2 regions of the Amycolatopsis sp. NPDC059027 genome follow, and region 2 is predicted to be linked to the other one. Evidence: predicted binding sites of a transcription regulator. Region 2 holds the regulator's gene; the other holds the start of a gene.
What was found. Region 2 encodes HspR, which represses chaperone genes until heat shock. Its sites were predicted from a motif close to ANNTTGAGTNNNNNNNACTCAANNT; they were not measured.
Positions count from the first base shown of each region.

Region 1: lon (endopeptidase La) is a predicted target of HspR. The motif match lies at 2,077-2,101, and genes of this name have one in related genera.

Region 1 covers NZ_JBHYIK010000033.1:65,812-70,195, forward strand. The annotation lists gene lon (endopeptidase La) at 1-2,062, opposite strand, end outside; gene ACFWY9_RS23320 (SAM-dependent methyltransferase) at 2,329-3,183, opposite strand; gene ACFWY9_RS23325 (GNAT family N-acetyltransferase) at 3,262-4,200, opposite strand.
Region 2 covers NZ_JBHYIK010000036.1:15,978-20,361, reverse strand. The annotation lists gene ACFWY9_RS24500 (DUF305 domain-containing protein) at 1-417, shown strand, start outside; gene ACFWY9_RS24495 (MFS transporter) at 731-2,218, opposite strand; gene ACFWY9_RS24490 (heat shock protein transcriptional repressor HspR) at 2,448-2,876, opposite strand; gene dnaJ (molecular chaperone DnaJ) at 2,882-4,048, opposite strand; gene grpE (nucleotide exchange factor GrpE) at 4,079-4,384, opposite strand, start outside.

The DNA of each region.
Region 1 (4,384 bases), on a different contig from region 2:
CGGGCACGTGGACGTGGATGCCGCGCTCCTTCAGATCGCCGACCGGCAGCTCCAGCTCCGCACCGTGCGAGCGCAGGTAGGACAGCGCGATCTGCACCGACTCCTTCATCACGTCGCCGAGCTGGCCGGTGAGCTGCAGCCCGGTCGCGCCGGACTCCGGATCCGCCAGCGACGCCTCGATGTAGAGCACGTCACCACCGGCGCCGGTCACCGCCAGACCTGTTGCCACACCGGGGGTGGCGGTCCGCTGGGTCGACGCGGGCAGCGAGGACTCCGGCAGGTGCCGTGGCCGGCCGAGGTAGGTCTCCAGGCCCTCGGCGTCCACCGTGACCGGCAGGGTGACCTCGTCGAGCGCGACCTTGGTGGTGATCTTGCGCAGCACCTTCGCGATCGTCCGGTTCGCGTTGCGCACGCCCGCCTCGCGGGTGTACTCGGCGGCGATCCGGCTGAACGCCTCGTCGGTGATGACTACGTCGCCCTCGCCCAGCCCGGCGCGTTCCAGCTCGCGGGGGAGCAGGTGGTCGCGGGCGATGGTCACCTTCTCGTGCTCGGTGTAGCCGTCGAGCGTGACCAGCTCCATGCGGTCCAGCAGCGGGCCGGGGATGGTCTCCAGCGCGTTCGCCGTCGCCAGGAACACCACATCCGACAGGTCCAGCTCGACCTCGAGGTAGTGGTCCCGGAACGTGTGATTCTGCTCCGGATCGAGCACTTCCAGCAGTGCGGCGGTCGGGTCGCCGCGGTAGTCGGCGCCGACCTTGTCGATCTCGTCGAGCAGCACGACCGGGTTCATCGAGCCCGCTTCCTTGATGGCGCGGACGATCCGGCCGGGCAGCGCGCCGACGTAGGTCCGCCGGTGCCCGCGGATCTCCGCCTCGTCGCGGATGCCGCCGAGCGCGACGCGGACGAACTCGCGGCCCATCGCCTTCGCCACCGATTCGCCCAGCGACGTCTTGCCGACGCCGGGAGGGCCCGCGAGCGCGAGCACCGCGCCGGAACGCCGGCCGCCGACCGGCCCGAGCCCCGACTCCGCGCGGCGCTTGCGCACGGCCAGGTACTCGATGATGCGTTCCTTGACGTCGTCGAGCCCCGCGTGGTCGGCGTCGAGGATCGCCCGCGCGCCCGCGATGTCGTGGACGTCGGTGGTGCGCTCGTTCCACGGCAGTTCCAGCACCGTGTCGAGCCAGGTCCGGATCCAGCCGCCCTCCGGCGACTGGTCCGAGGTCCGCTCCAGTTTGTCCACTTCGGACAGTGCGGCCTTCTTGACGTGCTCGGGCAGCTCGGCGGCCTCGACCCGGGCACGGTAGTCGTCGTCGGCCGCGGATCCGTCCAGCTCGCCCAGCTCCTTGCGGATCGCCTCGAGCTGGCGGCGCAGCAGGAACTCTTTCTGCTGCTTCTCCATGCCCTCCTGGACGTCCTTGCGGATCGTGTCCGTGACCTCCAGCTCGGCGAGGTACTCGCGGCTCCATTCGAGCGCCTTCTCCAGGCGCGTCGAGACGTCGAGCGTAGTGAGCAGCTCGAGCTTCTGTTCGGTCTTGAGGTACGGCGCGTTGCCGGACAGGTCGGCGACCGCGGAGGGCTCCTCGACCTGCTGGACGGCGTCGATCAGCTGCCAGCCGCCACGCTGTTGCAGCACGGAGATGACGACGGCCTTGTACTCGGTGGCGAGCTGGGCCGTGCGGTCGTCGGTGACCTCGGGGGCGTCGTCGGCGTGGACCCAGCGGGCGGCGCCCGGGCCGTCGGCGATGCGGCCGACGGCGGCGCGGTGGGTGCCGCGTAGCAGGACCGCGGCCTTGCCGCCGGGGACGCGGCCGACGCGTTCGACGGTCGCGACGGTGCCTACCTCGGCGTACTCGCCGTGGACGCGGGGGACGATCAGGACCTCGGCCTTCGCCGCCGCGGCGGAGCGGATGCCGGGGAAGGACGCCTGCGCCGGCGTCTTGGCCTGGGCGGACTCCACCGCGGCCCGGGTCTCGCTGTCGGTCAGGTCGAGCGGGACCACCATGCCCGGCAGCACGACGTCGTCGTCCAGCGGGAGCACGGGCAGGAGGCGGGTGTCGGTCATGTGCACTCCTCGGTTAGTTGAGTCTGCCTAGCTCAACTCTCCGATCGACCGGTTTGTTTCCACTGGAGCGTTCGCCCGCAGCGATCACCCCCGCCCACCCCAAACATCCGACCCCCTCCTAGCCCCCTGCCCGCCCCCGAGCGCGTTTAGCCCGCTAAACGCGCTCGCCGAGGGGGCACCCGAGTGCGTTTAGCCCGCTAAACGCGCTTGGTCGCGGGAGGGGGCGGGGTGGACATCGGAGGTGTGGAGGGGAAGGGAGGGGTGGGTCAGGCGGGCTTTTCGGCCACGCCGCACCACGCGAAGGGCCGCGCCTCGGCCTCGACGGCGTTCAGCTGACGGTCCGGCCGCCAGTCGGGAAGGTGCACGACGCCGGGCTCCAGCAGCGTCCAGTCCCCGAACAGCGCGACGATCTCGTCGCGGTCCCGCAGCCACATCGGGTTGCTCGTGTTCCGGTACTGCTCGACGAGCCAGCGCAGCCCGTCCAGTGCCTCGCCCGGCTCGCCGTCGCCCTCGCTCATGTGCGAGATCACCAGCCTGCTGCCCGGCGGCAGCGCGTCCCGGTACGTCCGCACGATCCCGGCGGGGTCGTCGTCCGGCCCGGCGAAATGCAGCACGGCCACCAGCATCAGGCAGACCGGCTGCGTGAAGTCGATCAGTTCCCGCGTCCGCGGGTCACGCAGGACCGTCTTCGGGGAGCGCATGTCGGCCTGGACGATCCCGGCCCAGTCGGTCGCGCCCTCCTCTTCCAGGATGACCGTCGCGTGTGCCACCGCCACCGGCTCGTAATCGACATAGACCACTTTCGCCGGCTCGTCGTCGGGCAGTTCGGCCGCGATCACCTCGTGCACGTTCCCGGCTGTCGGGACCCCCGAGCCGAGGTCGATGAACTGCCGGATCCCGCCGTCCAGCGCGCTGCGCACCGCCCGGTTCATGAACTCCCGGTTGTGCCGGGCACCCGGTTTGACGTACGGCCACTGCCGTTCCATCCGGCGCCCGAACTCGCGGTCGACGGCCCAGTTCTGGCTGCCCCCGAGATACCAGTCGTAGATCCGCGCCGCGGACGGCTTCTCGGTGTCGACGCCCTCCGGCGCGGTCGGCGCGGAATCCCCCTGCTCGGTCACTATCGGTCCCCTCGCTCGCGCGTTCCTGTGCTCAGCGTAGCGAGCGCGGGGCCTGCGAGAAGCCGCCACGCGCCGTAGTCACCGAACCGCCGGCCGCCGTTGCCAGTACGTCCACAGCGGGCGATAGCCCTGCGCGTACCAGAACGGCGTCGACCGCGGATTCGCCGCGGCGTGGTGCAGCAGCACGACGTCGGCGCCCTCCTCGTCGAGAACCTGGTGCGCGTGGGTCGCCAGCGCGGTGCCGACACCGGACGACCGCGCGGCCTCCGCGACCGCCAGCGACGACAGATAGCCGACGCGGGTAGCGGCGACGCGGCCGCTGATCCAGCCGGTCTCGCCGGGGTGCTGGACGTTCACCATGCCGAGCGGACGGCCGTACAACTCGGCGATCCACAACGGCGGCTCCGGCCGTTTCAGCTGTTCGGCGAGGTCCTTGGCCAGGATCTCCTCGACACCCGCGCGGAGGTTGACCGTGCCGAACTGGGCGTCGTAGGAATGCAGCTCCATCCCCAGCGCGACGGCGGTCTCGAGGTCGCCGGGCTCGGCACGGCGGATCTTGACGCCCGGCGTGCCGCGCGGGCCCGCCGGGGTCAGCCGCTCGGCGGGCCGCACCGCGATCACGCGCAGTGGCGCGAAGCCGTGGTGCAGCATCTCGCGCGCGCCCGCCGCGTCCCGGCTCGCACGGGGCACGATCGCCGCGGTCTCGGTGTCGCCCGGTTCGGCGACCGCGCGCAGATGTTCATCCCATCGGGTGAGCAGCGCGTCGAGCGCGTCCGCCGGGCGCGGGCCCGCCAGCTGGAGGTCGAGCCGGTGCTCGGTCAGCGCGCGCCAGGGCGCGTTCGGGGCGTCGCGGTCGACCTGGACGCGGGAAGCGAGGCCTGCCGCGGCGGAGTCACCGGCCCCGACGCCCAGCACCACGGCGTTTTCCGAGGTCTCGAAGGGAGTCGAACCGGGGAGCAGGGGATCCACCGCCGCGAGCCGTGTCGCGTGTTCGGAGGCAATCACGTCGCTGTGCATGGGGCACATTCAAGCGCTACCCGGGCGGATGTGCGTAGAGAACGACGCGAGTGGGCACCTCGTACGCGACCCCGGATGTTTCACTCCTTGGTCCACGCAGGTCAGTGCGGCTTGGTCATTGTTAACCCTGGGGTGATCTCCTAGTGTCTCGAAAGGGACACGGGTACGCCCTACGGGGTACGGT
Region 2 (4,384 bases):
ATCCCGCATCACGAGCAGGGCGTGGAGATCGTCCGGCTGGCGCGTGACCATCCGGTGCGCCCGGCGGTCGCCGAACTCGCCGCGGCGATCGAGACGACGCAACGGTCCGAGGCCGAGGGCATGAAGGGCTGGTTGCGTGACTGGGGCCAGCCCGCCACGGCCGACGCGGGCGCGCACGCGGCGCACGGTGGCATGCGGATGACCGACCCCGATCTGGTCGGCGCACTGAAGTCCGCTCCCGGCAAGGACTTCGAGCGCCGATTCCTCGACATCCTCGCCGGGCACCAGCACAACGCCGTCGAAATGGCCCAGACCGAAACCTCGACCGGCAAGAACCCCGCCGCCCGCGATCTGGCCCACCGCATCGTCGAATCCCGCACCGCCGAGATCAAGCAGCTCCTCGGCTACACCACCTGACGCCCCTGCCCCACCACCAAGGCACCCCCCACCCGCCCTGGGGGACGTCCCTGCACCATTCTATCGCCCGGAACCGACAAAACCCCGACTTCGACAGCGCAGGGCACTAGTTGTCCACAACGGACGGTTCCCGTGGAAACGGCGCGGCACGGGAATCGTGTCCGTGGAGGCCACATTGAGGGACTCTGATTCCCTCAATGTGGCATTCGCGGACTTCGAGGCGCACGAACGGTCCGTTCGTGCGGAGGCGATGCCCGAAGACGCCGCGGTCGTACGCGTCATCGAGGGCATCAGGACCGCCTCAAGGGCCGCTCTAAGCGTCTGTCGCGTCGGGAGTGGACGATGCGGGCACGTCGCTCTCGGCACGAGGACCGCGGACGATGCCCCATCCCACGAGAGTCGCGGACAACAGGGTGAGCGCGAGACCCGCGTAGGTGATCGCGTCCCCGAAGTCGACGGTCTGCTGGGCGCTCCAAACGGCCTTCGTCAGCGCGCCGGGGAAGATCGCCGCCAGAATGGTGCCGCTGAGGGCGATGCCGATCCCGGTGGTGACCTCGCTGGCGGTATCGATGAGCGCGGCTCCGATGGTGGTGCGGTTCTCCGGCAGGCCACGCATCACGTTGTTGCCCGCCACGACACCGACCACGCGCATACCCGCCGCGACGAGGACGAGTGCGGCGGCGATCCAGACGTAGCCGAGCCTGCCGAGTGCCGTGTAGACGGCGAGTCCGCACACGACCGCGACGGCGCTGAGCCAGGCGGCCTTGGTGAGCCCGACGCGGGTGATCAGGGGACTGATGAGCGCACCCCCGGCGATCAGGACGACGACCTGGGGCAGCATCCCGATGGCCGCTTGGGCGGGTGTCCAGCCCAGATCGAGCTGAAGCTGCAGTGTCACGAGGTAACTGAGCCCGGCCGTGGCCAGTCCCGCCGCCGCCTTGAGCGCCAGACCACTGGACACGAGCGGGCGCGCGACGAGCTTCAGGTCGAGCAAGGGGTGCCGGGCGGTCTTCTCGCGGATGACGAAGCAGGTCCCGACGACGAGGGCCGCCGCGGTGGCGACCCAGGGCAGCGCCGAGGCGGCGCCTGCTTCGACGAAGAACGTGGGGGCGAGAAGCGCGAGGACGATCGTCGCGGTACCCAGGACAGCGCCCGCGACGTCGATCGGATCACGGTGCAGGTCGGCGGGGTCATCGGCGGGGATACCGACGCGAATGCCGATGAACGCGAGCGCGGCGACCGGCGCGTTCGCCAGCAGCAGGACCTGCCACGGCGCGAAGGTGAGCACGAAACCGCCGACGGTGGGGCCGACAGCGAGACCGACCAGGCCCACCGTCGAGATCAGCGTGGTCGCGCGCACGCGCAGCTTGTCATCGGTGAACAGCCGGAACGCGAGGGCGAGTGACCCCGGCGTCGTCATCGCGGCCGCGACACCCATGAGCACCCGGACGGCGATGAGCTGCCACGCGACGGTGACGAACATCGTGGCCAGGCTCGCCACGCCGAGCAGCACGAGGCCGACGAGCATGACCTTGCGGCGGCCGGCGCGGTCGGCCAGCGCTCCGAACGCCAGCATCAGCCCGCCGAACACCACGGAATACGCCCCGGTCACCCATTGCAGGGTGGTCGTCGAGGCGGAGAGCTGACGGCCGATGGTCGGCAACGCGACATTGAGGACCGAGTTGTCGAGCATCTCGAACAGGAACACGGCCGAGAGCCCGGCCAGCGCAGGCCAAACCTCGACCAGCGACCGAGGGGTACTCGGCGTCGCGCGGGATTGTCGATGAACAGGGGGACGCATTGCGCACTCCTTCGAGGTGAAGGAGTGACGGATCGCTCGATACCGCGTATGCGCGTGCTCCCGGGGAGCACGTTTCTACCCCGATAGCCGGATACTACAACATCCTCAGCGGACCGTTCACGACCTTGCGGCGGACATCACGGACTTCGGCCGAGGTGAACCGGGTACGAAAAGAATGGGGCGCCCGGTCACGAGGACCGGACGCCCCATCCGCGCCGAAAGCCGGAATCTACCGGCGTTTCGTTGGCTTCCACACGACCAGCGAGGTCTGGGGCTGGAACGGCACCAGATCCTTCCGGTACGAAGCGTGCACCGCCGCGACGCTGCGCTCCGCCGCGGCGTAGGCGGCCGCGAGTTCTTCGGTCAGTTCGGCGAGCCGGGAGCGGAGCGCGTCGACCTGGTTCTCCAGTTCGATGATGCGCTTGATGCCCGCGAGGTTGACGCCGTCCTCCTGCGAGAGCCGCTGCACCTCGCGCAGCAGCGCGATGTCCCGCATCGAGTAGCGCCGACCACCACCTGAGGTCCGGCCGGGGGAGACGAGACCCTGGCGGTCGTACGACCGCAGGGTCTGCGCGTGCATGCCGGAAAGCTGTGCCGCCACCGAGATGACGAACACCGGCGTGTCCTCGTCCGCGCCGTGGGGCAGTCCGCCGAACATCGCACTCACCTGCCTTCGAGCAGTTTGGTGATCTCCGGCCGGGGATCGTGCCCGGCCATCGCCTCGGCGTACGTCTCCAGCGCCGCGCGCGCCTCGTCGTCCAGTTTGGCGGGAACCGCCGCCTGAAGAGTGACCAGAAGGTCGCCCTGTGAACCGTCCCGTTTCGCGATGCCCTTGCCGCGCACCCGCAGCACCCGGCCGCTCGCGGTGCCCGGTGGCACCTTCAGCGACACCTTGCCCTCCAGCGTGGGCACGGTGATCGTGGTGCCGAGCGCGAGCTCGGTGAAGTCGACCGGCACCGAAAGCGTCAGGTCGAGTTCCTTGCGCCCGAACAGCTCGTGCGGCGCGACGTGCACGCGGACGTACAGATCGCCCGCCTGCGCCCCGCCACGGCCGGGCTCGCCCTGACCGGCCAGCCGGATCCGCTGGTTGTCGTCGACACCCGGCGGGATCCGGACCGTCAGCGTCCGCGTGCGAGTGCTGACGCCTTCGCCGCCGCATTCGGGGCACGGGTCGTCGATGATCGTCCCGCGGCCACGGCAGTCACGGCACGGCTCGGAGAACGCGAACGCGCCCTGACTGCGGCTGACCAGCCCGGATCCCTGACAGGTCGGGCAGGTCCGCGGCGAGGTGCCGGGCTTGGCGCCCTGGCCACCACACGTCGAACACGTCGCCGGGCTCGACAGCCGCAGCGGCAGGGTCGCGCCCTTGACCGCCTCGACGAAGTCGATCCGGACGTCGGTCTCGACGTCCGCGCCGCGCTGCGGCCGGTTCGCCGTGGCGCCTGCCGAACCGCGACGGCCGAACAGCCCGCCGAGGATGTCGCCGAGCCCGCCGAAACCGCCCTGCTGGCCGCCCGCCTGACCGAAGATGTCGCCGACGTCGAAGCCGCCCGAGCCACCGCCCGGGAAGTTGAACCCGCCCGCGCCGCCGGAGCCGAAGAGACGCCGTGCCTCGTCGTACTCCTTGCGCTTGGCCGGATCCGACAGCACGCCGTAGGCCTCGGAGACCGCCTTGAACTTCTGCTCGGCCTCCGCGTTGCCCGCGTTGGCGTCGGGGTGGTTCTCCTTGGCGAGCTTGCGATAGGACTTCTTGATCTCGTCGGCCGTGGCGTCGGAGGAGACGCCCAGCTCGCGGTAGAAGTCCTTACCGATCCATTCTCGCGCACTCACCGAACGTCTCCTCCTTCCTCACGTGACGACTTACTGCTGGTTCTGCTCATCGAGGCCGTCCAGCGGCAGCTCGCCGCCGACCGGCGGGTCCACCGGCGCGGCGCCCGGTTCGTGGTCGGTGACCGCGACCAGCGCGGCCCGCAGCACCCGCTCCCCGAAGCGGTACCCGCGGCGCATGACCACGGTGACCGTCGGGCCCGCCACCTCGGGCGAGGTGTTGTGCTGCACCGCCTCGTGCACGCTCGGGTCGAAGGGCTCGCCCTCGGCACCGAACGATTCGAGGCCGGACCGCTGCAACGAGCCGATCAGCTTGTCCGCGACGGCCTTGAACGCGCC